3 regions of the Arthrobacter sedimenti genome follow, and region 1 is predicted to be linked to each of the others. Evidence: riboswitches for the same ligand, from Rfam matches in the RefSeq annotation. Region 1 holds a riboswitch; each other region holds the start of a gene.
What was found. Region 1 has a riboswitch for S-adenosylmethionine ahead of metX (homoserine O-acetyltransferase MetX). Riboswitches for the same ligand answer to the same signal wherever they lie in the genome.

Region 1 (9,495 bases):
CGCCGCCTGCCGCGGATCGGGCCCTTACGGCCTGTCCAAACGGTGCCTTGTCCGATGCGGGGTGGTCCAGGACCTCCACAACCTCGAGGTACTTGTGACCGGCGAGCGGGATGATCATATTCCGGGTTCCGAACCGGGGGTGTACCCCGCCCTTCACTGCCTCAACGCCGAGGGCAGTTGCAATACGTTCGGTGGTGGCCGCGAGGCCGTCGTGTTCACAGGCGTAAGAGACGTGATCCATGCGCATGGCAACATCTTGGCACTTTGTGATGCGGCTCTCAGCTAAGGGTACCCTTACTGGATTTGCGCGCACTCAATGGCCATGGGGAGGCCGCCGAAAAGACCATGTTCGTCACAATCCTGTTCACAGCAACAACGCTGTTCCTAGACTTGGCGCAGGTCATGAGTGCCAGCGCCAAGCCCCGGCTCGCTGGCCGGCAACCCTCCATCCGCGGTGGGGTGCCCCGGGTGAAGACTTGGCTGTCCGGCAAGAGTCGGCAGCAAGCGCGGCCCGCACTGCCGGTGAGCATGCCGGGCCCATGTCAAAGGAGATTTGGATGTCCAACGGTTGGTCCTTCGAAACCCGCCAGATCCACGCCGGCCAGGAAGTGGACAGTGCCGCGGGAGCCCGTGCCCTGCCCATCTACCAGACCACGTCCTTCGTGTTCCCTACAGCCGAGAGCGCGGCAAACCGCTTCGCACTGTCCGAACTCGCGCCCATCTACACCCGCATCGGCAACCCGACGCAGGACGCAGTGGAACAGCGGATCGCCAGCCTCGAAGGTGGTTTGGCAGCGCTGCTGCTGAGTTCCGGCCAGGCCGCTGAAACGTTCGCGGTCCTGAATATCGCGGAGGCCGGCGACCACATCGTGGCCAGCCCCAGCCTCTACGGCGGAACCTATAACCTGTTCGCCCACACCCTGAAAAAGTTCGGCATCTCCGTCACGTTCGTGGAGGACCCCGACAACTTGGACCAGTGGCGCAACGCAGTCCAGCCCAACACCAAGCTCTTCTTCGGTGAAGTGGTCTCCAACCCCCGCCAGGACGTCCTGGACATCGAGGGCATCTCCGAAGTCGCCCACCAGGCCGGCGTGCCCCTCATCGTGGACAACACCCTCTCCACCCCGTACCTCATCCGCCCGCTGGAGTGGGGCGCGGACATCGTGATCCATTCCGCCACCAAGTACCTGGGCGGCCACGGCACAGCCATCGCCGGCGTGATCGTCGATTCCGGCAAGTTCGATTTCAGCAAGGACCCGGAACGGTTCCCAGGCTTCAACACCCCGGATCCCACCTACAACGGGCTGGTCTACGCCCGCGATCTGGGAGCCGATGGAGCGCTGGGGGCCAACTTCTCCTACATCCTCAAGGCGCGGGTCCAGCTCCTGCGCGACCTGGGCTCGGCGGTCTCGCCCTTCAACGCCTTCCTGATTTCCCAGGGCCTGGAGACTTTGAGCCTGCGGGTGGAGCGCCACGTTGCCAACGCCACGGAAGTGGCGCGCTGGCTTGAGGCAAGGCACGACGTCGAATCGGTCGCCTATGCCGGGCTGCCGTCCAGCCCCTGGTACGAGCGTGGCCGCAAGTACGGGCCCAAGGGGACGGGCGCCGTCGTCGCCTTCAACCTGGCCGGCGGAGCGGAGGCGGGCAAACGCTTCGTCGACGCCCTGGAGCTGCACTCCCATGTGGCCAACATCGGCGACGTGCGCTCCCTGGTCATCCACCCGGCGTCGACCACCCACAGCCAGCTCTCCCCGGAGCAGCAGGCTGTGGCCGGGGTGCACCCGGGACTCGTCAGGCTTTCCGTGGGGCTGGAACACATCGACGACATCCTCGCCGACCTGGAAGCGGGCTTCAGGGCTGCGAAGAGCGCCTAGACGGGCAAAGTACGACGCCGGGCCTCCGCTCGGGCGGTAAGACGGGGCGGGCAGCAAGCCGGGAAGTCACAACCAGTCACACTCTTGGCCTGGACCGGGGAGTATTTCGTACACTCGATCCAGGTCATGAGTGCCAGTGACAGCCCCGGCTTGCTGGCCGGCAACCCTCCATCCGCGGTGGGGTGCCCCGGGTGAGGACCTGGCCTGCCGGTCAAATGACGGCGGGCAAGCGCGTAGAAGAGGTCTTGCCATGACGGTTACCGTCGCCCCAAAAACCATCCCCGAACACGGAATTGTCCGCTACGCCTCCATCGGGGGACTGGAACTCGAAGCCGGGGGATACCTCCCGGACGTCACCCTGGCCTACGAAACCTGGGGGACGCTCAACGCGGACGCCAGCAACGCCATCCTGATCGAGCATGCGCTGACCGGCAGCACGCACGTAACCCGTGGCGACACGGACGAAGAAGGCTGGTGGGAACAACTCGCGGGCCCGGGCGCCCCCGTGGACACCGACCGTTTCTTCGTGGTGTCCATCAACATTGTGGGCGGCTGCTACGGCTCCACAGGCCCCTCCTCTCCCGCCCCCGACGGATCGCCCTGGGGCTCCCGCTTCCCCCTGGTCACGCTGCGGGACAGCACAGTGGCGGAAGCCCGGCTCGCAGACCAGCTGGGAATCAAGAGCTGGTTCGCGGTCCTTGGCGGCTCCATGGGCGGCGCCCGCGCACTGGAATGGGCAGTGTCGTACCCGGAAAGGGTGCAGCGCTGCGCCGTCATCGCCGTCGGGGCTGCCAGCACGGCAGAACAAATCGCCTTTGCCCAGGCCCAGACCCTGGCCATCCGGCAGGATCCAAACTTCAACGGCGGCGACTACTACGGCGGTCCCTGTCCTGAAGAGGGCCTGGCCCTTGCCCGGCGCATCGCCCACATCACCTACCGGTCCGCCGCAGAACTGGAAGGCCGCTTTGGCCGGTCAGCCCAGGCATCCGAGTCGCCCCTTCAGGGGGAAGTGCTCGCAGCCCGCGGCCGCTACCAGGTGGAAAGCTACCTGGACCACCAGGGCAACAAGCTCGTGAAGCGCTTTGACGCCAACAGCTACATCGCCCTGACCGAGGCATTGATGAGCCACGACGTCTGCCGGGGCCGGGGAACCCTGGCCGAAGCGCTGGCCGCGGCTACTGCACGCTTCTTCGTGGCCGCCGTCGACTCCGACCGGCTCTACTTCCCGTCCCAGTCGCGGGAGCTGGCGCAGGCGCTGCCCGGCGACGTGGACGTCCACGTCATCCAGGCGCCCATCGGCCACGACGGGTTCCTCACCGAAATTGGGCAACTGGGGGCACAGCTGAGGAGCAGCTTCCTGGTCTAGGGCCATCCAGCAAACCGCCAGCAATGTGCATTAGTGCAGATGCCTTCTGCACTAATGGGCGTTGAGGTTGCACGGGCAGGCAGACCATACTCATCGAAGCCGGCTTTCGTGGTGTACATCACACGCGGCTGCCATCGACTGTCCCCGTGGTGTCGACGACGACGCCGAAGGAGTTCGCATGAGTACGGAACGCTCCGCCGCAAGGTTCACCGAGGAAACCGACGTCAAGGCATCAGGCCTGAAGAAAGTGGTGACGGCCTCCATGGCCGGCACCGTCGTGGAGTGGTACGAGTTCTTCCTCTACGCATCGGCCGCCACCCTGGTGTTCGGCAAGGCCTTCTTCCCCAACGCCGGGACCGAACTGGACGGCATCATCGCCGCCTTCCTCACCTATGCCGTGGGTTTCGTGGCCCGTCCCATCGGCGGCATCGTGTTCGGCCACTTCGGCGACAAGTTCGGCCGCAAGCAGCTGCTGCAGCTGAGCATCGTGCTGGTGGGCGTCTCCACCTTCCTGATGGGCTGCCTGCCCACCTTCGCGCAGATCGGCTATTGGGCTCCGGCGCTGCTGGTCATCCTCCGGTTTGCGCAGGGCTTCGCTGTTGGCGGGGAATGGGGCGGCGCCGTCCTCCTCGTGGCAGAGCACAGCCCCAGCAAGTCACGCGGGTTCTGGGCCAGCTGGCCGCAGTCCGCCGTGCCGCTGGGCAACCTGCTGGCCACGGCCGTGCTGTTCGTCCTGTCCTCCACACTGACCCAGGACGCCTTCCTCGGATGGGGCTGGCGCGTTGCCTTCTGGCTGTCCGCGGTGATCGTCCTGATCGGCTACTACATTCGTACCAAGGTCAACGACGCGCCCATCTTCCTCGAGGCCCGCAAGGAAGTGGATGCCGGCCACAAGGGCTACGGCGTGGCCGAGGTCTTCCGCCGCTACCCGCGCGGCGTCTTCACCGCCATGGGCCTGCGCTTCGCGGAAAACATCCTGTACTACCTGGTGGTGACGTTCTCCATCACCTACCTCAAGACCGTGGTGCAGGCCGACACCACGCGCATCCTCCTCCTGTTGCTCCTGGCCCACGCCGTCCACTTCGCCGTGGTGCCCATGATCGGCAAGCTCTCGGACCGCTTTGGCCGCAAGCCCGTCTACATGGCCGGCGCCATTATGGGGGCCACATGGGGGTTCTTCGCGTTCCCGATGATGGATACGAAGAACGACTTCATCATCCTGGCCGCCATCATGATCGGCCTGGTGTTCCACGCCTTTATGTACGCCGGGCAGCCTGCCATCATGGCGGAAATGTTCCCCACCCGGATGCGCTACTCAGGCGTCTCCCTGGGCTACCAGGTGACCTCGATCGTGGCCGGCTCCCTGGCCCCGATCATCGCCGCTTCACTTCTGGGCACCTACAAGTCCTCGGTTCCGGTGGCCGTCTACCTGCTCATCGCCTGCGCCATCACCGCCGTCGCGGTCTTCTTCCTGAAGGAGACCCGCGGCGTCTCACTCCACGACGTGGATGCCGCCGACGCCAAGGGCACCGCCGACCTGTTGGCCGCCGGCAGGAAGTAGGGATCCCATGAAAGCCGCCGTCCTGTACGCAACCGTCCCCGCCACTGGAAATGCCCCCGGTAAGAGCAGCTACGCCGATGACCGGCCGCTGCTGGTGCAGGAGCTCGAGCAGCCGGAGCCCCGCGCCCGTGAGCTGGGGGTTGCCATCACCTATTCGAGCCTGTGCCATTCGGATCTCTCCGTGGTGGACGGCTCACGGGTCCGGCCGCTTCCCATGGCGTTGGGCCATGAGGCGGTGGGGCGCGTAGTGTCCGTTGGCCAGGGTGTGGAGGACGTGTCCGTGGGCGACCACGTGGTGCTGGTGTTCGTGCCCAGCTGTGGCCATTGCCGGGCCTGCCTGGCCGGGCGGCCCGCGCTTTGCCACCGGGCAGCAGAGGTCAACGGTTCGGGGGACCTGCTGCACGGGCCTGCCCTGTTGCGGACGCCGGAGGGAGAGCGCATTAACCACCACCTGGGCGTTTCCGCCTTCGCGGACTATGCAGTGGTTGCGCGGGAATCAGTGGTGGTAATTGACGACGACGTCCCGGACACGGTTGCGGCGATGTTTGGTTGCGCCGTGCTCACCGGAATGGGCGCGGTGTTCAACACGGCGGGAGTCAGCCAGGGGCAGCACGTGGCAGTGTTCGGCTTGGGGGCGGTGGGCCTTTCCGCCGTCATGGCGGCACGCCTGGCCGGAGCTGCCAGCGTGATCGCCATTGATCCGAACCAGGGCAAGCACCAGCTCGCGCTCGACGCCGGAGCCACCGCCGTGGGAACGTCGGAGGATGCAAGGCGGTTGATCGAGGAAGCTTCGGGCGACGGCGTGGATGTAGCCATTGAAGCGGTGGGTTCGGCCGCGGTGATCGCATCCTGCCTGGAGCGGGTCACCCGGGGCGGGGCAGTGGTCGCGGTGGGCCTGCCGCACCCGTCCGCCGAGTTGACCGTCCCGGCCCTCCAATTCGCCGGTGCCGGCAAGCGGCTGCTGGGCTCCTATATGGGTGACGCCGTTCCCGCCCGGGATATCCCGCAGTACCTCGGGTACTGGCGGGAGGGGAGGCTGCCGGTTGAGCTGCTGCACACCGACACGCGGCCACTGAGCGAGATCAACGAGGGCCTGGATGCACTCGCGGCCGGGCAGGTAGTGCGCCGCCTCTTCCAGGCCTGACTCAGCCTGCCAGCAGTCCGGCCCGCTCCTTCAGCTCCTCCTTCAAGGCCGCAATCACCGCCTGCACCCGGGCCGACCGGAGCGACTCCGGACGGGCAACGGCCCAGATAGGGAGCTGGCGCTCAAAGTCGCCTGCCAGGACGGGAACGAAATCCTCCCGGTCCGCCACCATGAAGTTGGGCAGCAGGCCAATGCCGGCGCCCCGGCGGACGGCCTCCACCTGGGCGAAGACGCTGGTGGCCTGGAAGCTTGTCCGGGGCATCGGCAGCTGCGATGACCAGCGGGGGCCCAGCTCCGCCACCTGGAGCGCAGACTCGACGTAAGAGACAAACGCGTGCTGCCCCACGTCGTCGAGCGTTTCCGGCATGCCGTGCCGGGCGGCATAGTCCTGGCTGGCGTAGAGCCGCAGGTAGTAGTTGCTCAGGAAGATGGTCTGTGCGGTGCTGACATCGGCCCGGCCCACCACGATCTCCAGGTCCACCCCGGACCGGTTCTGGCTGACTTTACGGGTGGCGCTGAGCATTTCGATGTTCAGTTGCGGGTTCTGCTGCTGGAGCCGCACCAGCGATGGAGTGACGAACACCGCTCCCACTGCGTCGGTGGTGGCAACCCGGACCAGGCCTGCAAGCGCGCTCTGGTCCTGGCGGATCAGGCCCGAGAGCGAGCCGAGCGTGCTCTCGATCGCCTCCGCCGCGTCCACGGCGGCAGCACCGAGCTGGGTCAGCTCCCAGCCGTGCGGGCTGCGCTCCAGCGTGCGGCCGCCCAGCTGCTTGTCCAGCGCGAGGATCCGGCGCGAGATGGTGGTGTGGGTGGTCCCCAGGCTCTCGGCCACCGCGTTGAACCGGCCGAGGCGTGCAACGGTCAGAAGGATGAGCAGGTCGTCAGGGCTCGGCAGCCGTCTGGAGTCCACGATGGACCTTCCGTTGATGTGCATCAATGCACAGAGTGTCTGTGATTTTTCCCCTTGATTGCACCCTAACACGGTGTGATGGTTGACACAGGCATGCCGGCAAGAGCGCCGGAATGGAAGCAAAGGAGCTTACGCATGGCAGTTATCGGTTGGATCGGCCTGGGCAACATGGGCGGCCACATGTCGGTGAACCTGGTGAAGGCCGGGCACGAGGTCCGCGGGTTTGACCTCAACCCCGCGGCCCTGGACGCGGCTGCAGCAGGCGGTGTCAAGCGGGCCGCGAGCATCGCTGAAGCGGTGGACGGCGCGGACGCCGTGTTCACCATGCTCCCCAAGGGCGAGCACGCCCGCGCAGTGTATCTCGGCGGGGACGGGGTGCTGGCGCACGCGGACACGCGCACGCTGCTCATTGACTCCTCCACCATCGACATCGCCTCCGCCCAGGAACTGCACGACGCCGCTGCTGCCGCCGGCTTCCGTTTCGTGGACGCGCCGGTATCCGGCGGGATGAGCGGCGCGGAGGCCGGAACCCTGACGTTCATGGTGGGCGGTGAAGAAGGTGCCGTCAAAGATGCTGCCGGCTACATCGGTCCCATGTCCGGCAACATTATCCCCACGGGCGGCCCCACCACAGGGCAGGCGGCAAAGATCTGCAACAACCTGATGCTTTTCATCAACCTTGCCTCCACCGCTGAAGGGGCTGTGTTGGCTGACCGTCTGGGCCTGGACAAGCAGGTCTTCTGGAACATCGCCTCGGTCTCCTCGGGGGACTCATGGGCGCTCCGGACCTGGTACCCCGTGCCCGGTGTGGTTCCCACCGCGGCCTCGAACAATGACTTCGCACCCACCTTCACCACCGAGCTCGCCAACAAGGACATCGGACTGGCCGTCAGCGCAGCCGAAGACACCGGCACGCCCCTGGAGATCGGCAAGCACGTCCAGCAGCTGTTTCAGCGGCTTATCGACGCCGGTGAAGCCGGCAAGGACTGCTCCATGATCATCAAGCTCGTGGACGGCTCGCTTGAGGCCGCCGACCGGACGGCGTCCAACACGCAGTCCAACTAACTGCGCCGTCCAACCAGCCCACTGCAAGAACCGCAGGAAAAGAGACTCTTTTGGAAACCATCCCGCACTACATTAACGGCGCCCGCGTCACCGATGCCGACCGTTTCGGTCCGGTCTTCAATCCCGCCACCGGCCAACAGGAGAAGCAGGTGGCGCTCGCCTCCGCGGCCCGGACAGAGGAAGCCATCGCGGCCGCCCGCGCCGCGCTGCCTGCATGGCGCGCCACCAGCCTGGCCAAGCGCACCACCATCTTCTTCAAGGTCCGCGAAATCCTGAACCAGCGGAAGTCCGAACTCGCCGCGATCCTGACCAGCGAGCACGGCAAGGTCCTCTCCGACGCGGAAGGCGAAATCGCCCGCGGTCTGGAGAACATCGATTTCGCCACCGGCCTGTCCCACATGCTGAAAGGCGAGCGGTCGGAGCAGGTCTCCAGCGGCATTGACGTCCATTCCATCCGCCAGCCAGTCGGCGTGGTGGCCTGCATCACCCCGTTCAACTTCCCGGCCATGGTGCCGCTGTGGATGATCGGCAGCGCGCTGGCCTGCGGCAACACGGTCCTGCTGAAGCCGAGTGAAAAGGATCCGTCGGCGGCCGTCTTCATCGCAGAGGCCTTCGCCGAAGCGGGGCTGCCGGCAGGCGTGCTCAACGTGGTCCAGGGGGACAAGGAAGCCGTCGACGTCCTGCTTGAGCACCCTGACGTAAAGGCAGTCAGTTTCGTCGGGTCCACCCCCGTGGCCCAGTCCATCTACAAGCGGGCAGCGGAACACGGCAAGCGGGTGCAGGCCCTGGGCGGTGCCAAGAACCACATGGTGGTGCTTCCCGACGCCGACCTGGACATGGCTGCCGACGCTGCGGTATCCGCCGCCTACGGTTCCGCCGGCGAACGCTGCATGGCTGTCAGCGTCCTGGTGGCAGTGGGCAACATCGCCGACGACCTGGTGAAGGCGATTTCCAGCCGCATGGCAGACCTCAAAATTGGTGACGGCACGGATCCCGCCTCGCAGATGGGCCCCCTGATCACAGCGGAGCACCGGGAGCGCGTGGCTTCCTACGTTGCGGGAGCGGAAGGCGAAGGCGCAACCGTGGTGGTGGACGGCCGCTCGCAGCATTTCGACTCCAACGGGTTCTTCATCGGCGTCAGCCTGGTGGACCACGTCAAGCCAGGCATGAAGGTGTACGACGACGAAATCTTCGGCCCGGTCCTGTCCGTGGTCCGCGTGGACACCTACAACGACGCAGTCCGGCTTGTGAACGACAACCAGTTCGGCAACGGCACGGCCATCTTCACCCGCGACGGCGGAGCGGCGCGGCAGTTCGAGTTCGACGTCGAAGCGGGCATGGTGGGCGTCAACGTGCCCATCCCGGTCCCGGTGGGCACATTCTCGTTCGGCGGCTGGAAGAACTCGCTGTTCGGCGACACCCACATGTACGGGCCCGACAGCATCCGCTTCTACACCAGGGGCAAGGTGGTCACCACGCGTTGGCCGGACCCATCCACCTCGGTGATCGACCTGGGCTTCCCGCAGGTGGATTAGCAGGCTGGATTGAACCAGCGGACTCAGCAGATGGATTAAC
Region 2 (9,495 bases), on a different contig from region 1:
GGACCTGAGCCGCGGTGCGGGCATCGACCCGGTCCGGTGGAAGGCCGAGCAGTTGATTTCGCGCGTGGGGACGGTGTTCCAGGAGCCTGAGCACCAGTTCGTGACCGGCAAGGTGCTGGATGAGCTGCGCTTTGGTCCCCGGCACCTGGGCCACGGGGAGGGCCGGGTTGACGAGCTGCTGGAGAGGCTGCGGCTCACCCAACTGGTGGACGCCAACCCTTACACGCTCTCCGGGGGTGAAAAGCGGCGGCTGTCCGTGGCCACCGTCCTTGCCGCCAGCCCCCAGGTCCTTGTCCTTGACGAGCCCACCTTCGGGCAGGATGCCAACACCTGGGCCGAGCTGGCCTCGTTCCTGTCCGAGCTGCTTGACGCCGGAACGGCGGTGGTTTCCGTGACCCACGACGCCGAATTCACGGAGGCGCTGGGCGGCGAGGAGCTGCGCATGGCCGCTGCGGAAGCGGTGGCGCCATGAGGCAGCAACTCACCCTCAGCGGCAACCGCGCGCTCCTGACCCGCGCCAATCCACTCAGCAAATTCGCGGCGGTCCTGCTCATCACGGCCGTCCTTGCCCTGTCCATCGACTGGGTTTCGGCCTCCGTGGCACTGGTCTTTGAGCTGCTGCTGTTTCCCCTGGCCGGGCTCACCCTGTCCCTGCTGTGGCAGCGGGGGTGGCCGCTGATCCTTGCGGCGGCGATTGGCGGGTGGAGCACGTCCATCCTGGCGCCGGACAGCGGCAGGATCCTGCTCGACGCCGGCATCTGGACCATGAGTGAAGGTTCCCTCCAGCTGGGGATCGGCTTTTTGCTGCGCGGCTTTGCCATCGCCCTTCCGGCGGTACTCCTGATGAGCTGCACCGATCCCACGGACCTCGCCGATGCGCTGGCGCAGAAAGCACGCCTGCCGCACAGGTTCGTCCTGGGAACACTGGCCGCGATGCGCCTGGTGGGACTCATGGCCGAGGAATGGCAGACAATCGGCATGGCACGGCGTGCCCGCGGCGTGGGTTCCCGCGGCAGTTTGGCCCAGCGGGTGAAGGCCACGCTGGGGCAAAGCTTCGGGCTCCTGGTGCAGGCCATCCGGCGCGCGTCGAGGCTGGCCGTCACCATGGAAGCGCGGGGCTTTGGCGGTGCCACGCGGACCTGGGCGCGGGAATCAACCTTCAGCCTGCTGGATCTCGGAGTGGTGGCCGGCGGCATCGTGGTGGCCGGGCTGGCTCTTTTCGCGGCTGTCACCGCCGGTACGTGGAATATGGTGTGGCTGGGTAGCTGAGCGTCCGGCCCAGGAACTACGTATGCTTCCCTATCGCACCCGATGGGTACAGCCGTCCCGTAGCCCCCATAAGCGCCGTTGGGTAGTCTCACGGGAGGCCCGATAACTCATTTATGATATATTCGCGGTATGACCCAGGAAACCGCTGAACACGTTGCCGCCATGCTGAGGGACGCCCGGAGCGAGAAAGGGTGGACCCAGGGCCAGTTGGCCGCCGAACTCGGCACCAGCCAGAGCGCTGTGGCCCGGATGGAACAGGGCAAGCAAAACCTGAGCCTGAAAATGATCCAGCGGCTGGAAAACATCTTCGACCGCAGCATCGTCAACGTGGGCAAGCCGCAGATGACCCACCTCCGGGTGGAGGGTGGCCGCACCCTGTCCGGGGCCGTGGACGTGAACAGCAGCAAGAACGCCGGCGTCGCCCTGCTCTGCGCCAGCCTCATCAACCGCGGCACCACAGTGCTCCGCCGGCTGGCCCGCATCGAGGAAGTCAACCGTATTGTCGAGGTGCTGACCAGCATCGGCGTGGAATGCACCTGGCTCAACGACACGGACCTGCGCCTGCGCCGTCCCGCCGTCCTGGACCTGGAAGCGATGGACGTGGACGCGGCACGCAGGACCCGCAGCGTCATCATGCTGCTCGGCCCCATGCTGGACGAGTCCCGGGAGTACCGGCTGCCCTACGCCGGCGGCTGCGACCTGGGCACCCGCACGGTGGAGCCCCACATGCAGGCCCTGCGCGAGTTCGGCCTGTCCGTGGAGGCCACTGCAGGTTTCTACACCGTGCAGGCACCCCCTGCCGACACCCGGGACCGTTCCTTCGTCCTCACCGAGCGGGGCGACACCGTCACCGAGAACGCGATCATGGCCGCGGCGCATCGGCCGGGAACAACCGTGATCCGCAACGCCAGCCCCAACTACATGGTCCAGGACCTCTGCTTCTACCTGCAGATGCTCGGCGTCACCATCGAGGGGGTGGGCACCACCACCCTGAAGATCACCGGCCGGCCCGAAATCGACGCCGAGATTGAATACTTCCCCTCCGAGGACCCCATCGAAGCCATGAGCCTGATCACGGCCGGCATCGTCACCAACTCCGAGGTCACGGTGCGGCGCGTTCCCATCGAGTTCATGGAAATCGAATTGGCCACCCTGGGCCAAATGGGGCAGAAGCTTGAGGTTTCGGGCGAATACATGGCCCGCAACGGCCGCACCCGCCTGGTGGACGTCACCACCAAACCCTCCGAGCTGCGTGCCCCCGAGGACAAGATCCACCCCATGCCCTTCCCCGGGCTGAACATCGACAACCTGCCGTTCTTTGCCGTCATTTCGGCGAACGCCCACGGCCAAACCATGATCCACGACTGGGTCTACGAAAACCGGGCGATCTACCTGACGGAGCTGAACCGGCTCGGTGCGCAGGTGCAGCTCCTGGACCCGCACCGGATCTACGTCAACGGGCCCACCAAATGGCGCGCCGCCGAGGTGGGCTGCCCGCCCGCACTCCGCCCGGCCGCCTGCTTGCTGCTGGCGATGCTGGCTGCCCGCGGCGTCTCCGAACTGCGGAACATCTATGTGATCGAGCGCGGCTACGAGGACCTGGCGGAGCGGCTGAACACCATCGGCGCCAAGGTGGAGTACTTCCAGGACTAGGCTTTCACGGTTCGTCATGAACCGCGTCTGACAGTTCCAATGCCCCGGCGCTGCCGCAGAATGTTCGTATGCGTACGTTCGGCGTAGAGGAAGAACTCCTGATCGTTGATCCGGAGTCCGGAGAACCGCTTGCGCTGGCTGACGCCCTCCTTGCCAGCCATCGCGTTGCGGCGGACGATCTCCCCGTCGATCCTGACGCCCATCACGCCGGGACCCACAGGGATTACGACGACGAGATGGGCCTGAGTGCCGAGCTGAAGCTTGAGCAGATCGAGACGCAGACCCGGCCTTGCGTGGACTATGGCAGCCTCTTGGAACAGATCCGCGCGGGCCGTGCCCTGGCGGACCAGGCGGCCCGGAAGCATGGTGCAAGGGTGGCGGCCCTCGCCACGTCGCCGGTGGCATCTCCCAGCCACACAACGCCGGACCCGCGCTACGCAAGGATGCTGGAACGCTTTGGCCTCACTGCGCAGGAGCAGCTGACCTGCGGCTTCCACGTCCACACCTACATCGAATCGCCGGAAGAAGGCGTGGCCGTCCTGGACCGCATCCGCGACAAGCTGGCCGTGCTGACGGCACTGAGCGCCAACTCGCCGTTCTGGAACGGCGTACCCACGGGGTTCGAAAGCTACCGGACCCAGGCATGGAACCGGTGGCCGACGGCCGGACCGGCAGGCATTTACGGAACGTACCCCACCTACCGGCGGGTGGTGGCCCGGCTGCTGGAAACCGGCGTCATGCTCGATGAGGGCATGGTCTACTTCGACGCCCGCTTGTCCCGCAACCATCCCACCGTCGAGGTACGGGTGGCGGACGTCTGCCTCCGGGCCGAGGACGCGGCCCTCATTGCGGTCCTGGTCCGGGCGCTGGTGGAATCAGCAAGCAGGGAGTGGCGCGAGGACGTTGATCCTGCACCCGTTCCCACGGTTCTTTTGCGGATGGCTTCCTGGCAGGCCAGCAGTGAAGGGCTCAGCGGCGAACTCCTGGATTTCGGCAACTTCCGTCCTGCCCCCGCTGCGGACGTGGCCCGTTCACTGGTGGACTACCTGGCTCCCGTCCTGCAGGAACAGGGCGAGCTGGCCCTTGCCCGGCAGGGTGTAGAGGACATCATCGCCCGCGGGACGGGGGCAGCCGAACAACGCCGCGCCCGTGACAATGCCCTGGCCGGTCCGCCGCCCGGGGACATGGGGTTCGGGGCCGTGGTGAGGCAGGCCGTGAACGTGACCATGCGCGGAGCGCTTGATCTCTCCGAAGTGGCGGCCACTCCCGAGCTGCTGCGGGTCCGCCAATCCTGACCGGCCGCCTGGCGCATCGCGACGCGCAGCTTCCTTTTCGACGCGCTTATTCCCTTTCGCGGCCCGCATTTGGGCCGCGCCCGGGAATCTGCGCCGCGAAAACGGGAAAGCGCGTCGAAAACCTAGATCTGCTTCAGAGCCTGTTCCAGGTCTCGGATGAGGTCGTCCGGGTCCTCAAGCCCCACGGAGAGACGGACCACGCCGTCGCTGAGCCCGATGGCAGCCCGTCCTTCCGGTCCCATGGCGCGGTGGGTGGTGGTGGCGGGATGGGTGATCAGGGACTTGGAATCGCCCAGGTTGTTGGAGATGTCGATGATCCGCAGCCCGTCCAGCAGGGCGAAGGCGGCCTCCTTGCCGGAGCGCCCACCCGAAGGAGCAAGCTCCAGCGTCAGGACGGTCCCGCCCGCGCTCATCTGCTTCGCCGCCAGCCCGTACTGCGGGTGCGACTTCAGCAGCGGATACTTCACCCAACTCACGGCCGGTTGCTCCTCCAGCCACTCGGCCAGCCGGAGGGCGGTGGCGGAGGAGTGGTTGACGCGGAGGCCCATGGTTTCCAGGCCCTTGGTCAGGACCCAGGCGTTGAATGGGGACAGCGCGGGGCCGGTGTGTCGCATCAGCTGCTTCACGGGTCCCTCGATGAACTCCTTGGTGCCCAGGATGGCACCGCCCATCACCCGGCCCTGCCCGTCGATGTGCTTGGTGCCCGAGTAGACGATGACGTCGGCGCCGAGGTCCCCGCAGCGCTGCAGCAGGGGAGTGGCGAAGACGTTGTCCGCCACCACGGTGGCCCCGGCGGCGTGCGCCAGTTCGCTGACAGCGGCGATGTCCACGATTTCCTGCATGGGGTTGGACGGGGATTCGAAGAAGACAGCCGTGGTGGGCTTGGAGAGCGCTTCGCGCCACTGGTCCAGGTCCGGCCCGTCCACGAACACCGTCTCCACACCCCATCGGGGCAGGATCTCGTTAAGGACTACGAAGCAGGAACCGAACAGCGAGCGTGCGGCCACTACCCGGTCGCCGGCTGCCAGCAGGGCACCCAGGGCCGTGAACACCGCGGACATGCCCGACGCCGTCGCGAAGCATGCTTCAGTGCCTTCGAGCAGCCGGAGCCGTTCCTGGAAGGTGGCCACGGACGGGTTGCCATAGCGGGAGTAGACGAAGCGCTCATCCTCGCCGGTGAAGGCGCGTTCAGCAGCGGCCGCGGATTCGTAGACGAAGCCGGAGTTGAGGAAGATGGCCTCCGACGTTTCCTGGAAGTTGCTGCGGTCCAGCCCGCCGCGGACTGCCTGGGTGTCGGGGTTCCAGCCGGGGGCGTCTTGGTTGAAGCTCACTTAGTTCTTTCCGAGGTTGGTGGGCAGGCCGCGGTTTTTCCAGCCATTGACGGTCCGCTCGCCGAAGCGGTCGGGATCGCCTTCGAAGCCCTCGAGGACGCTGTAGGCGGTGAATCCCGCCTGGGTGGCGGCGGTGGCCGCGGCGATGGAGCGCTTGCCGGAGCGGCACAGGAACACCAGTTCCGCCTGGGGATCCTCCGGTGCCTGGTTCGTCAGGTCCTTGATGAAGTCCGGGTTGGGGATGCCGCCGGGGAAGGTCCACTGGATGAACAGGGGGTCGTTGTCTGTGGCCTTGGTGTCGGGGATGCCGATGTGGGCCCATTCGCCCTCGGTGCGGACATCCACCAGGACGGCGCCCTGCTCCAGCTTGGCCCAGGCTTCCTGCGGCGTCAGGTCTCCGGCGTAGCTCATGCGTGGCCCTCGCCGTCGAACTCGCCCTCGAGCTCGTCCACGGCAGTGGCCACGGCGGCATCCGCCGAGGCGATGGCGGCCGGAAGGACGATGGCCTGCGCCACGATGACGGTGGTGCCGTTGAAGGTTGCCGCAGGGCTGCCGTGCAGCACGTACCCGTCGGCGAGTGCAGCGGAGATCCGCTCGCAGAACTCACGGGTGTCCGCGCCGGTAATCAGGCGGTAGGACAGTCTTTCGTCAGGGGCGGGTGCGTCAGACACGACGGATCTCCTTCTTTCACGCTTGCAGCTCGAATGGGTCGATATGCCGAGTATTCACCTGAGGCACCCCGCCGCGAAAGGGAGGGTTGCCGACCGGCCAGTCAGGGCTTGGCGCCGGTACTCATTACTCCCCAAAAACGTAACACCTGCGCTCCCGAGCCGCACGGCCGCCGTCGTCATGTTCCGTAATTCGCCGGACGCCCAGGCGACACGCGAAGGCCCGCCGCCCGATAAAGTCTTACCGGGGGCACCGCCCCGTCGCCTAAGCAACGGGCAGCAGAGCAATGAGTACCGGGGGGTCCTTGCAACATGCGGGCAGTCACATCGCACCACCACGCCGTCTGGCGGAACCGTCCGCGTTCTGCCGTCGCCTATCTGGCAACCATCGTCATCGCCTTCCTGGCCGTGCTGGCGCCGGCAGGTCCGGCGCAGGCGGCCCAGACTGCACCTGAAAACGGAAAGCCGTGGTTGGGTGCGGTCCTCGAGTGGGGCGAGGATACCGCCGCAGGCTTCAGCGACCGGCTGGGTGCCAGCCCCGCTGTCTTCGGACACGACATCACCATTCCATTCCGTGACTCGGAACGGAATGACATCGACGGCTTCCTGCAGCAGGCCGCAGCCAAAGGCTCCCACGCCCTGCTCACGGTGAAGCCGTCGGTGCCGCTGGACCAGCTCGGCACCAGCGAGGCCGAAGCCTTCGCACAGCAGGTGCACGGCCTCACCTCCGGGTTCAAGGGGCAGCTGCTGATCCGGTTTGCCCCTGACATGAACACCAGCTGGGTGGGCTGGGGCCAGCAGCCCGCCGCGTACCGCCAGGCCTTCCAAGCAGTGTCCAAGGCATTCAAGAAGGACGACGGCGGCCGGGTCGCCATGGTGTGGTCACCCTACCTGGGCAAGGACTACCCCTTTGACCGGAGCCGGAACGCGCCGCAGCCGGGAAGCGACGGGTTCGCTTTGCTGGACACGAACGGGGACGGGGCCTGGAACGGGAGCGATAACGCCTACGCACCGTATTACCCGGGCGACGACGCCGTGGACTGGGTGGGTCTTGCCGCCTACCACGACGACACGGCCGGCGGAGCCGCCGTCAACACCGTGCCCCGGGCCGGTGAACTCCAGGAGATGCTGACAGCCTCCGGGGGCGAAAACTTCTACGGCACCTATTCAGAGGGGCGCCGGAAACCCTTCCTGCTCCAGACGTCGGCCTTCTACAGCCCTTCAACGGGCGGCGCACCCGAAGCCGACATCAAAACCGGCTGGTGGGACCAGGTGGTGGGAACTGCCACCTCCCCGGGATTCGGCCGCACGGCCGCCGTCGTGTGGGATGAGCGCACCAGCACCAGGGACACCGGGGTGGCGAGCATCAGCTGGCTGCTCACCGGAAGCCCGGACATTGCCAAAGCGGCGGCGGATCGGCTGAAAGCCTCGCCGATGGTCACCGGCCCTGTGACCGATCAGGCATCCACCGGCACTTATGTCCGCGCCAACACACTTTCCGGGCCTGCTGCCTGGACTGTTGCCGCTGCCATGCTCATCCTTCTGGTGGCCCTGTGGCAGGTTCCGCGCAGGATCAATGCAGCCACGGCCTGGAGCTACCAGGATCCTTCCACCAGGGACTCGCGCGTGGACCTGTTGCGCGGCATGGCCATCGTCTTTGTGGTGGTCAACCACCTGGGCATGGCCTCGCTGTTCCAGTTGCTCACGCAGGAGGCAGTGGGCTTCGTGTCAGGCGCAGAGCTGTTTGTCCTCTTCTCCGGACTGGTGGTGGGCATGGTGTACGGGCCCAAAGCCAAGGAGGACTTCGGACGGGTTGTGGACCTCACGTCACGCCGGGCCGGCAAGCTCTACCTGACGGCGCTCGCCGTGCTGATCGGCGTCTTCCTGTTGTCCCTGCTCCCGTTCTTCCACACCGAGGCGCTGACCACCTTTGTGGACCAGGGAACCGGCGGCGCCGGGCACAACGGTGCCGGCAGGACTTACGACCTCTACGCGGGCATGTCGTCGCTGTTCCAGTTCCCCGTGCCGCCCCAGGTGCTGCCGGCCATCATCCTGCTACAGTTCGGGCCGTGGCAGTTCAACGTCATGGGCCTCTATGTGGTGCTTTTGCTCATCAGCCCGCTCATCCTGGCGGCGCTGAACCGTGGAAAGGCCGTTTGGGTGCTGGCGGCGACCCTCGCCGTGTACGTGGTGGGTACGGTGACCAGGTTCCGCGTCCTGCCGTCGCAGTTCGAGGATTCGTTCCCCCTGCTGGTGTGGCAGGTGCTGTTCGTGCTGGGGCTGGTTGCCGGTTATCACCGCCGTGCCATCATTTCCTGGCTGTCCAGGCACATCTGGGTGGTGGTTGCCTGCACCGCCGCGGCGTTTGCGCTGGCCTTCCTGTCCTGGGGCAACCCCTACCTGGCCAACAACTACGACGTCCGCCTGGCGCTCATGCCGGACGCGGCATACCGCGGCATGTACGACGCCCTCTTTGGCCGCACGTACCTGGCTCCCGGCCGCCTGCTCAATGTCATGGTTTTGGTGGTAGCGGCCTACGCATTCCTCAGCGCCTACTGGAAGCCGGTGCAGCGGGCCCTGGGCTGGTTCCTGATTCCACTGGGCCGGGCCACGCTCTACGTGTTCATCATGCACGTGCTGCTGATCGCCGTCGTAGCCAACATTCCGGCGCTGCAGCAACAGAGCATTTTCCTCAACACCGCGGCCTATGCCGTGGTCCTGGGACTGCTGTGGGTGATGGTGCGCACCAGGTTCCTCTTCCGGATCATCCCCACCTGAGCCGGACATGAAAAATGCCGTGGCACCGGAGTGCCACAGCATGTGTTCGTGCGCCCGCGGGTTGCCCCAAGGCGGCCCGGGGAAGCTAGACAAGCCCCGGATAGCTGGCGAGGATATAGTCTGCGGCGGCTGGGCCCTTCATGCGGAGTCCGTTGTGCCCGGGGTTGATCCTGTGCTTCATGGCTGACCAGAAAGTGGATTCGCTGCCGAGCCGCTGCTGATTGATCATGCACCAGCTGGTGTACAACCCATAGAGCCGGTCCCGGTCCAGGGTGAAGCCGGAAGCGTGGTCGGAATAGGTGGCTTCGTACAAGAAAAGATCGAACTGCGAATTGGCCATGACGGCGTCCCTTCGCTCGGTGCCTGGTGCCGCCGGTAGGCTACAGCGGCGAATCTCGATGCCCTGCACAAGATGGCAAAGGATTTTGTAGGCGTTCCCCTGGACTTTCGGGGAGCGCATGTGCTCTCACCACGATGTCTACACTGTAGACTTTACCTGTA
Region 3 (9,495 bases), on a different contig from region 1:
CTGCGGGACATTGGCCCGGCCCTTTCGCCGCAGTCGGCGTTCCAGCTGCTCCAGGGTGTCGAAACCCTGCCGCAGCGGCTGGACGAGCACCTGAAGAACGCACAGGCCGTGGCCGAATGGCTGGAAAACGATGACCGGGTAGCCTACGTCAACTACTCCGGGCTGCCGTCGCACCCGCACTTCGAACGGGCACGCAAGTACCTGCCGCAGGGCCCTGGATCGGTGTTCTCCTTCGGGGTCAAGGGCGGCCGCGCTGCCGGCCAGAAGTTCATCGAGTCGCTGCAGTTGGCATCGCATCTCGCTAACGTGGGCGACTCCCGGACCCTGGTAATCCACCCCGGCTCCACCACCCACCAGCAGCTCAGTGCGGCCCAGCTTGAATCGGCGGGTGTGCCGGAGGATCTGGTCCGCATCTCGGTGGGCCTCGAGGACATCGAGGACATCCTGTGGGACCTGGACCAGGCACTCACCGAAGCGTCCAAAGCGGTGCCCGGAGCCATCGCTGAAGAACCCGCAGAAGCCTGCACGATCGGAGCAAACGCATGAGCACCGCCGAACGCACCTGGTCCGGCCCGTCCGCACCGGAGCGGCTTTCCCTGCTCCGGCAGGCGAAGTCCATTGCCATTGTTGGCGCCTCGGACAAGCCGTCCCGGGCCAGCTACTTTGTGGCCACCTACCTGCTGTCCTCCACCCGCTACAAGGTGTACTTCGTCAACCCGGTGGTCAAGGAGATCCTGGGCCAGCCCACCTACGCCTCGCTGGCGGACCTGCCGGAAAGCCCGGACATTGTTGACGTGTTCCGCAAGCACGACGACCTTCCCGGTGTCCTGGACGAGGCAGTGGCCGCGGGCGCGAAGACGCTCTGGCTGCAGCTGGGCTCATGGCATGAAGGCGTGGCAGCAGCCGCGGAAGCCGCGGGGCTCAATGTGGTGATGGACCGCTGCGTGAAAATCGAGCACGCGCGCTTCCATGGCGGACTTCACCTGGCCGGTTTCGATACCGGCGTGGTTTCCTCCAAACGCCAGGTCCTGGCGTAACGCTTCCCTTCGAAAGACGACAGCGGGCCCGTTGCCACGGGCCCGCTGTCGTCTTTAACGGTCATTTCGCGGGGAAGGCACCCTTCTGCGCGTTGCCCGGGTTCCCGCCCTGCGACTGGCCCTGTGTCTGGCTTTGGGGCTGGCCCTGCCCCGCATTGCCCGCGGAGCCTGCCGGCTTCTGCGCGCCGGCACCGGCTGTCCCCTGGGCCCCGGCCGGAGTACTGGCTGCCGGCGGTTCAGCCTTCGCCACTCCCTGCGAGCCCGGCCCTGCCGTCGTTCCGTCAGCCCCGGCCGGTCCCGCGTTGCCTTTGCCGCTGCCGGCTCCATTGCCCTGTGCAGCTGCCCCGGATGAACCGTTGTCCCCGGTCGCCCCACACTTCGCTGTACCCTGTTCGGCGGCAAGCCTCACCGGGCTGGTGCACGGCGGGAAGTTTCCGGACAGGCCCGCATGACCCCGCAGGAGCCGGGACGCCGGATTTGCGGCGTCGGCAGCCGCGCCGGGCGCAGCGGTTGATGCGGGTTCACCGTCTGCCGCCGCTTGAGGCGCGCGGTAACCCGGGCTGGCCGCCCCGGCACCGTCCCCGGCGGCTGACGCGTCGGCGGCAGGCCGGCTCCACGGTGCCCACTCCTCCAGCACCTGCTCGATGGCGTTGCCCCCGGGAGCGGTGGTGCTGGCAGCAACTCCACCAACGCCGAGTCCCATCCCGGCCACCAGGACCAGGCCCAGCGCCGTAGGGCGGTGGCGGCGACGGCGGCGGGCAAGTTCGTCCTGCGGCTGGACGCCTGGCTCCTCCTGCGGCGGGCCACCTGGCTGCTCTGCATCCGGCTCACCCGAATCAGGCACTTCAGCCGTTGGCGGCACACCTGCAGCAAGCAATGCGGCCAACTCCCCGGTGGGAGCGGGTACGGGCAGCGATGCCATGGTGCCGAGCGAGAGCAGGGCGTCACGAAGTTCCGCGTCCTGGCCGCAGCCTGCGTCCTGGAGCATGTCGTCCACAAGGGTGGCGAGGTTATCCGAGGCGGATGTCATGGCGTGAGATACTCCTTCACTGCCTTAAGTTCCCGGAGTTTGAGCAAGGCGCGCCGCTGGAGCTGTTTCACCGCACCGGCGCTCTTATCCATGGTTTCCGCTGTCTGTTCTATGGAAAGGCCGCCCACCAGCCGAAGCGACAGCACTTCCCGCTGGTCCTGGGGCAGTCCGTCCAGCAGCCCAAGGACTTCCCGGGGCGAGATGCGCCGCAGGGCTTCCTTCTCCGCGGAGGTATCTTCGCGCTGGTCGAGTTCGGGCTCGAAGGACAGCTTGACCGGAGTCCGGCTTTGGCGGCGGTGGTCATCCACCATCCGGGCATGGGCAACGGAGAAGATAAAGGTCTTCAGCCCGGCTTCTCCTCCATGGACGGTGTCGAGCCTGGGCAGCACCGAAAGGAACACTTCCTGCATGGCGGCCTCCGGATCCTCGACTCCCCGGGCCGTGAGATAGCCCAGTACCTGTGATGCGTATGTCCTGTAGACGAGGCTGAAGGCAGCGGTACCGGAAACTGGCTGGTCCGGAGCCTCATCTGTCTGTGCATCGGTCACTGACGTAGTGCTTTCCGTCAAAGAGGGTGTTGGCAAGGCAAGCGCTCAGTACATCCGGAACGCTGGCCCCCACTCTACCCTCCGGTAACCACCCTGCCGGAACGCCACGGTGCCGGGTACGGTCCGGTGCGGGGTCAGGCGGGGAAGCTACCCACGGGGAAAGATAAAAGAGCCGGCCTGGAACGTGATGGGGGACAGGTTCCAGACCGGCACTTCATAGGGGTAATCGCCAACGCTGCAGTCAGGGTTACGCGTTTTCAAAAAAACTTTCAAAAGTTTTTTCAGCGGGCTGCTGTCCTGGTCCACCGCGGGGACGTCGCTTGCCGTCGGGGCGCCTTGGCCAGTGCGAATGCGTGCAGCCTGACGGGCAGGCGCTCTTCGCCGCAGACGGGCACGACGACGGCCCGCGGCTCCGCGGCACTCGCGGCAGCGGGCGGGGTTCCGTGACGGTTTACCGCTTCGCCGGGACGGGTTACGGCTCCCGCGGGGCACAGATCGGTGACCAGGCCGGTGCCGGCACATTCCCGCACCGCGGCGATCCCGGCCGCCACCGATGCCTTATCTTCGTACGGGCCTGAGATCGCGATTACTCCCCCGTCAGGAGCCAGGAGCCGGAACCGGAAGAATGAATCAGCGTCGATGAATGCTTCGAATTTTCCAGCCATGACAGTCCTTCCTTGGGCACCAGGGGGTACTACCGAGTGTGGCTGCCACGCCAGCCGCCTCACAAGACCGGCCGCGTTAAGCCTGTGTAAATTGCTTCCACCCCAGCACCAAAGCAAACGGCAGGCCACCTGCAAAGGTGGCCTGCCGCCGTCGTCATGCTGCGCTCTAAGCGCGGGTTAGTCGTTGATGAGGTCGTTGACCACAATCGTCTGGTCCCTGTCCGGGCCAACGCCAATGGCAGAGAACCGGGTGCCGGAGAGCTTCTCCAGCGCCAGCACGTAGTTCCGCGCGTTCTCCGGCAGGTCCGCAAGGGTCCGGGCGCCGGTGATGTCCTCGGTCCAGCCGTCGAAGTACTCGAAGATCGGCTTGGCGTGGTGGAACTCGGTCTGCGTCATGGGCATTTCGTCGTGCCGGACTCCGTCCACGTCGTAGGCCACGCACACGGGGATCTGTTCGATGCCGGTGAGCACGTCCAGTTTGGTCACGAAGTAGTCCGTGAAGCCGTTGACGCGGGAGGCGTGGCGGGCCAGGACGGCGTCGTACCAGCCGCAGCGGCGCGGCCGGCCGGTGTTGACGCCGAACTCACCGCCCGTCTTCTGCAGGTACATGCCCATCTCGTCGAAGAGTTCCGTGGGGAAGGGGCCGGCGCCAACGCGGGTGGTGTAGGCCTTGATGATGCCGATGGAGCGCGAGATCCGGGTGGGCCCGATGCCGGAGCCAACCGATGCGCCGCCTGCGGTGGGGTTGGAGGAGGTGACGAACGGGTAGGTGCCATGGTCCACATCGAGGAACGTCGCCTGGCCGCCTTCCATGAGGACCACCTTGCCTTCGTCCAGGGCGGAGTTCAGGACCAGGGTGCTGTCGATGACCAGCGGGCGGAGCCGCTCGGCGAAGGACAGGAAGTACTCCACGATCTCGTCAACCACCACGCTGCGGCGGTTGTAGACCTTGACCAGGAGTTCGTTCTTCTGGCGCAGCGAGCCTTCCACCTTCTGGCGGAGGATGGATTCGTCAAAGACGTCCTGGACGCGGATGCCCAACCGGGCAACTTTGTCCATGTAGGCGGGGCCGATGCCGCGGCCCGTGGTGCCGATGGCACGCTTGCCGAGGAATCGCTCGGTCACCTTGTCCAGGACCTGGTGGTACGGGGCCACCAGGTGGGCGTTGGCGGAGACGCGCAGCCTGGACGTGTCGGCGCCACGGGCCTGCAGGCCGTCGATTTCCTGGAAGAGTGCCTCGAGGTTCACAACGCAGCCGTTGCCGATGATGGGAACGGCATTGGGGCTGAGAATGCCTGCCGGCAGCAGCTTGAGTTCGTACTTTTCACCGCCCACGACGACGGTGTGCCCGGCGTTGTTGCCGCCGTTGGGCTTGACGACGTAGTCAACACGGCCGCCCAGCAAATCGGTGGCCTTGCCTTTTCCTTCGTCGCCCCACTGGGCTCCTACGATCACAATTGCTGGCATGGGATCCTCCCCCATTCGTTCGGGCTGCCCGGGTCCGGCCACCAGGTGGCAGGCCTATGCAGCGCCGTTCATGAGAATGCCCCGAACATACCGGCCTTCGCGCGGCCGCAGCACGGCACGGCGAAGGAAGAGTCCCGGGGCTCTTACCACCCAAGTTTAGCCGATGGGGCACTTTGTCCACCGTTTGGCCCGCCGCTGCCCTTCAGGCGTATAGGGCAGCGGCGGCCCTTGGCGCGCTATTCGTCGTCCGCCTCCCCGGCGGGCCGGGACGTCTGCTCGGCGAGGGTGTCCCAGAAGGAGGTGTCGGCGTCGGCAATGGAACCGTCCGCAATGGCGGCGGCGGTGGACGTCAGCGTGGTGACCGTCTGCTTGATCAGGTAGCCGTTGCTGCGCTGGCCCAGCGCGTAGCCGTCCAGGTAGTGGTCGGACATGCCGCGCATCTCGAAGAGCAAGGTGGCGATGCCGTATTCCACGGAGATGCCGTTGCGGCTGATGGTCTCGGCGCTGCCGCCCTGGTACTTGCCCAGGTGGCCCCAGCCGGTCGAGTCGACGTTGTTGAAGACCACGGCGCCCAGCTGCTTCGACTTTTCGACGACGGCGGGATCTGCGTTGGGAGTGGTGGGGTACAGGATGGAGCCGGAGACCAGCTTGCCGTCACGCTCGGCGCGGGTGCCCTGGTGGTGCAGGTCGATCATGTAGTCGATCCGGTACTTGCGCATCACGTTGTTGTGCAGCGCCTGGGTTTCCGGCTGGACCTTGGCCACGTGGTCGCGGTTCAGGTCCACGCCCTGGGCGTTGTAGCGGGTGAGGTGCCGGTCCCCCTTGGCGAGGTAGTTGTCCAGGGAGAAGTTGACGTCCCCCATGGCGCCATCCGCGTTAAGCATGGGCACCACCAGGATGTTCACGCCTTTGAGGATGTCCGCCGATTTGCCGGTGCCCAGGTGCTTGATGAACTCCATGGCGCCCTCGGTGGTGAGCTGTTCGTTGCCGTGCTGCTGGGTCAGGTAGAGGATGGTGGGCTTGGCCGGATCGGAAATGTACTTGACCAGGTGGATGTCGCGGCCCTTCACGGTCTGGCCGATGACTTCCAGTTCCATGGCGGGCTGCTTGGCGTCCTGGTCCTTCAGGAAGGAAACCATCTGGTCATAGGTGGCCAGTTTTGTTGTGGTGATCTGGCCGTTGCCGTCATAGCCGGGGCCTTCGCCCACTGCGATGGCCAGCGGCGCCGGTCCGGCCACGACGGCGAGCGCCAGGGCGCCGGAAAGGGCAAGGTTCCTGAAGGTTGCCAGGGATTTGTTCACGGTGAATGACCTCTTCTTTGGGTGCGATGCGCTTCGTGCGAGTGGGCAGTCAGCCATCGTTTCCCTCATTTGGCTGTGACAAGAGCCAACCAAGCTGGACAGAATCTGTCAATACGCTGGACGAAAGCTGTAAGTACGCCAACAGCACAGAAGAAGTAAGCGCCGGCATCTGGTGCGACACAAAGCGGACAGGACTTGCCCAGACCCGCGCTTCTCGCTTTAAGTGAGAGGGAACCATCCGGAGCGGCCGAGAGACCTGGCTCGATGACGCCGCAGCAACCACGGTCCAGCAGGAGTCCTGCTGGCCGAAGGTGCTACTGCCAGGACCGATGGAAAGAGAGATTCCAGCATGTCCCTGAACACCGACCACATCCGCGTCACCCACGCCGGTTCCCTCCCCCGCACCCCGGAACTCATCGCAGCAAATGCGGCCAAGGAAGCCGACGGCATCACCCCGGAATTCCTTGATCTCCTCGAGGCCTCGGTGGTGGACATTGTCCAGCGACAAAAAGACCTGGGCGTCGACATCGCCAACGACGGCGAGTACGGCCACACCATGTCCACTTCCGTGGACTACGGCGCTTGGTGGAACTACTCGTTTTCCCGACTCGGCGGCCTGGAACCGACCAACGTGGACCGCTGGGCCGACTCGCAAGTCCACCGCTCCTCGCCGGGCCACATCGTCCTGACCTCCTTTCCGGACCGCCGCGACCGGCAGAAGTTCAACGACGCCTATAGCGATCCGTCCTCGGGCATCCTCTCAAACCGCAAGTCGGTCACCCAGCCCAAGATCGCCGGGCCGCTGACGTACACGGGCCAGGACCTTGTGGCGTCGGACATCAGGAACCTGAAGACCGGGCTGGCCGCTGCGGGCCTCTCCGACGGTTTCGTGGCCTCGCTTTCCCCCGGCTCCTGCGCCCGGGTGGCCAATGAGTACTACAAGTCCGACGAGGAACTGGTCTACGCCTGTGCCGACGCCATGCGGGAGGAATACAAGGCGATCATCGACGCCGGACTCACCGTGCAGCTCGACGACCCGTCCCTGGCCGAGAGCTGGGACCAGATCAACCCCGAACCGTCGTTGGAGGACTACCTGAAGTTCATCCAATTGCGCGTCGAGGCTACCAATTGGGCCCTCCGGGACCTTCCGCAGGAGCAAATCCGGCTGCACGTCTGCTGGGGTTCCTGGCACGGCCCGCACACCACCGACATCCCGTTCGCAGACATCATCGGCTCCGTGCTGCAGGTCAACGCCGGCGCCTACTCCTTCGAGGCTGCCAACGTGCGCCACGAACACGAATGGCGGATCTGGGAGGACACCAAGCTCCCCGAAGGCAAGGTGATCATTCCGGGCGTCGTATCGCACGCCACAAACGTCGTGGAGCACCCGGACCTGGTGGCGGACCGCATCGTCCGTTTCGCCGACGTGGTGGGCCGGGAGAACGTCATTGCCTCCACCGACTGCGGCCTGGGCGGCCGCGTGCACCCGCAGATTGCCTTCGCCAAGCTGGAGGCGTTGGGCGAGGGTGCCCGCCGCGCCACCAACCGGCTCTGGTAAATACGCCTGCAGTCCGGGCGCCGGCTGTTCCTTCCATCACCGGAAAGGGGCAGCCGGCGTTTCGCTTCCCGGGGCTTGCTAAACTGGGGAAGGCCGGCGAGGTCCGGCCCACCCCAACCAACCGCTGCTGATGCGTTGCGCCTGCCCGCGCCCTCATCTGCCGGCGGCAGCAACGCCAATCCCCGCAGGAGAACCAGCACTTCATGACAGCCCTGGCCCCCGAAACATTCCACGAACAGCTCATGAGCCGCCGCTACGAACCCAGCGTGGCAGCCGTCAACGAACTGTGCGATTCCCTGCGGGAGACCAAGCCCGGAACCGTGGTCCCCTACGTGGATCCGATGCACGACGTTGAAGAATGCCGCATTGTCAGCCTCTACTCCAACATCGGTGAGGCGGATCCGTCCGGCTTCATCACCGCCGGCGACCAGGACGCCGCCACCCGTATGCTGGGCATCCAGTGGAAGCTGGGCCTGCGCCCCGAGTTCGTGATGCCGTGGAACGTCCACCCCTGGCACGTTCCCGGCGAACCCAACGGCAAGTTCACCCCGGACCAGGTTCAGGCCGGCCTGAAGCCCCTGCTGAAGTTCCTGGCCCTGGTGCCCCGCGCATCGGTCATCGTGGCGCACGGCACTGAAGCCAACCGCCTGGCCAACCTGCTGCTGAAGACCGAGGTGCCCCTGCTGTGGCGCCGCGGCCTGAAGACCTACAAGGTCCGCTCGCTGAGCGGCCGCGCGTTCGCCGGTTCCCCTGCACGCCAGGAGGAGTTCCTCGAAGACATGCGCACGGCCTACGCCGACGCCATGGCCCGCACCGGCATCGCCAAACCTTAAACGAACGACGGCGGGTGGTGACTTTCGGAATGAAAGTCACCGCCCGCCGTCGTCTGCTTTAAGGCCGTTGGGCCTCAGGCACCCTCGATGGCCGCTTTCGCCTTGGGGTCCGAGTCGTTGAGGAATTTCTCGATCCGCTCCGGCTCGTCAGCCTCGCCAATGGCCGAGGACGCCCGCCCCAGGGAGTAGAGCGCCCGCAGGAAGCCGCGGTTGGGCTCGTGCTCCCACGGGATGGGCCCCACGCCCCGCCAGCCATTGCGCCGGAGCGAATCCAGGCCGCGGTGGTAGCCCACCCGCGCATAGGCGTAGGAGTCGATGGTGCGCCCCTCCGCCCAGGCTTCCTCGGCCAGGATGGCCCACAGGAGCGAGGACGTTGGGTGCTTTTCCACCAGGTCCAGGGCTTCCTGACCGGCGTCCAGCTGTCCGTACACTTCGGTCTCGGCGGGCAGGAGCGTGGGCTCCGGCCCCATCAGGTTCCGGCGGAACTCGTCCGACATCTAGAAGGTCTTTCCGGCCGAACCGAGCTGCTTGGTGGCTTCCACCACGCGGGCCGCCAGGCCTGCTTCTGCGGAAGCGCCCCAGACGCGGGGGTCGTAGGTCTTCTTGTTGCCCACTTCGCCGTCCACCTTCAGGACACCGTCGTAGTTCTTGAACATGTGGTCCGCCACGGGACGCGTGTAGGCGTACTGGGTGTCGGTGTCGATGTTCATCTTGATCACGCCGTAGGAAACAGCGTCCGCGATTTCCTGGTCGGAGGAGCCGGAGCCGCCGTGGAACACCAGGTCGAACGGGTTCTCCTTGCCGATCTTGGCACCCACCTGGGCCTGGATGTCCTTCAGGATCTCCGGGCGCAGCTTAACGCCACCGGGCTTGTACACGCCGTGGACGTTTCCGAAGGTCAGGGCGGTGATGTAGCGGCCGTTCTCGCCGGCGCCCAGGGCGTCGATGGTGGCCAGGGCGTCCTCGACCGTGGTGTAGAGCTTGTCGTTGATGGCGTTCTCCACGCCGTCCTCTTCACCGCCGACGGTGCCGATTTCAACCTCGAGGATCATCTTC

Region 2: another riboswitch for S-adenosylmethionine. It lies ahead of ACFO0G_RS12125 (DUF1737 domain-containing protein); the one in region 1 lies ahead of metX (homoserine O-acetyltransferase MetX).
Region 3: another riboswitch for S-adenosylmethionine. It lies ahead of ACFO0G_RS15905 (cobalamin-independent methionine synthase II family protein); the one in region 1 lies ahead of metX (homoserine O-acetyltransferase MetX).

The regions. Positions count from the first base shown of each region.
Region 1 covers NZ_JBHSDQ010000002.1:427,879-437,373, forward strand. The annotation lists gene ACFO0G_RS07165 (VOC family protein) at 1-247, opposite strand, end outside; SAM riboswitch class IV at 399-513, shown strand; gene ACFO0G_RS07170 (bifunctional o-acetylhomoserine/o-acetylserine sulfhydrylase) at 558-1,874, shown strand; SAM riboswitch class IV at 1,997-2,112, shown strand; gene metX (homoserine O-acetyltransferase MetX) at 2,125-3,240, shown strand; gene ACFO0G_RS07180 (MFS transporter) at 3,419-4,801, shown strand; gene ACFO0G_RS07185 (zinc-binding dehydrogenase) at 4,809-5,945, shown strand; gene ACFO0G_RS07190 (LysR family transcriptional regulator) at 5,947-6,879, opposite strand; gene mmsB (3-hydroxyisobutyrate dehydrogenase) at 6,991-7,920, shown strand; gene ACFO0G_RS07200 (CoA-acylating methylmalonate-semialdehyde dehydrogenase) at 7,971-9,455, shown strand.
Region 2 covers NZ_JBHSDQ010000004.1:329,926-339,420, reverse strand. The annotation lists gene ACFO0G_RS12155 (ABC transporter ATP-binding protein) at 1-472, shown strand, start outside; gene ACFO0G_RS12150 (energy-coupling factor transporter transmembrane component T family protein) at 469-1,269, shown strand; gene ACFO0G_RS12145 (UDP-N-acetylglucosamine 1-carboxyvinyltransferase) at 1,399-2,922, shown strand; gene ACFO0G_RS12140 (glutamate--cysteine ligase 2) at 2,991-4,217, shown strand; gene ACFO0G_RS12135 (O-succinylhomoserine sulfhydrylase) at 4,340-5,548, opposite strand; gene ACFO0G_RS12130 (rhodanese-like domain-containing protein) at 5,549-5,959, opposite strand; gene ACFO0G_RS12125 (DUF1737 domain-containing protein) at 5,956-6,219, opposite strand; SAM riboswitch class IV at 6,233-6,348, opposite strand; gene opgC (OpgC domain-containing protein) at 6,529-8,994, shown strand; gene ACFO0G_RS12115 (hypothetical protein) at 9,080-9,334, opposite strand.
Region 3 covers NZ_JBHSDQ010000007.1:95,207-104,701, reverse strand. The annotation lists gene ACFO0G_RS15940 (O-acetylhomoserine aminocarboxypropyltransferase/cysteine synthase family protein) at 1-546, shown strand, start outside; gene ACFO0G_RS15935 (CoA-binding protein) at 543-1,037, shown strand; gene ACFO0G_RS15930 (hypothetical protein) at 1,099-2,067, opposite strand; gene ACFO0G_RS15925 (RNA polymerase sigma factor) at 2,064-2,615, opposite strand; gene ACFO0G_RS15920 (YegP family protein) at 2,897-3,280, opposite strand; gene ACFO0G_RS15915 (adenylosuccinate synthase) at 3,458-4,747, opposite strand; gene ACFO0G_RS15910 (M14 family zinc carboxypeptidase) at 4,984-6,048, opposite strand; SAM riboswitch class I at 6,280-6,384, shown strand; gene ACFO0G_RS15905 (cobalamin-independent methionine synthase II family protein) at 6,398-7,606, shown strand; gene ACFO0G_RS15900 (uracil-DNA glycosylase family protein) at 7,810-8,439, shown strand; gene ACFO0G_RS15895 (DUF3151 domain-containing protein) at 8,514-8,936, opposite strand; gene fbaA (class II fructose-bisphosphate aldolase) at 8,937-9,495, opposite strand, start outside.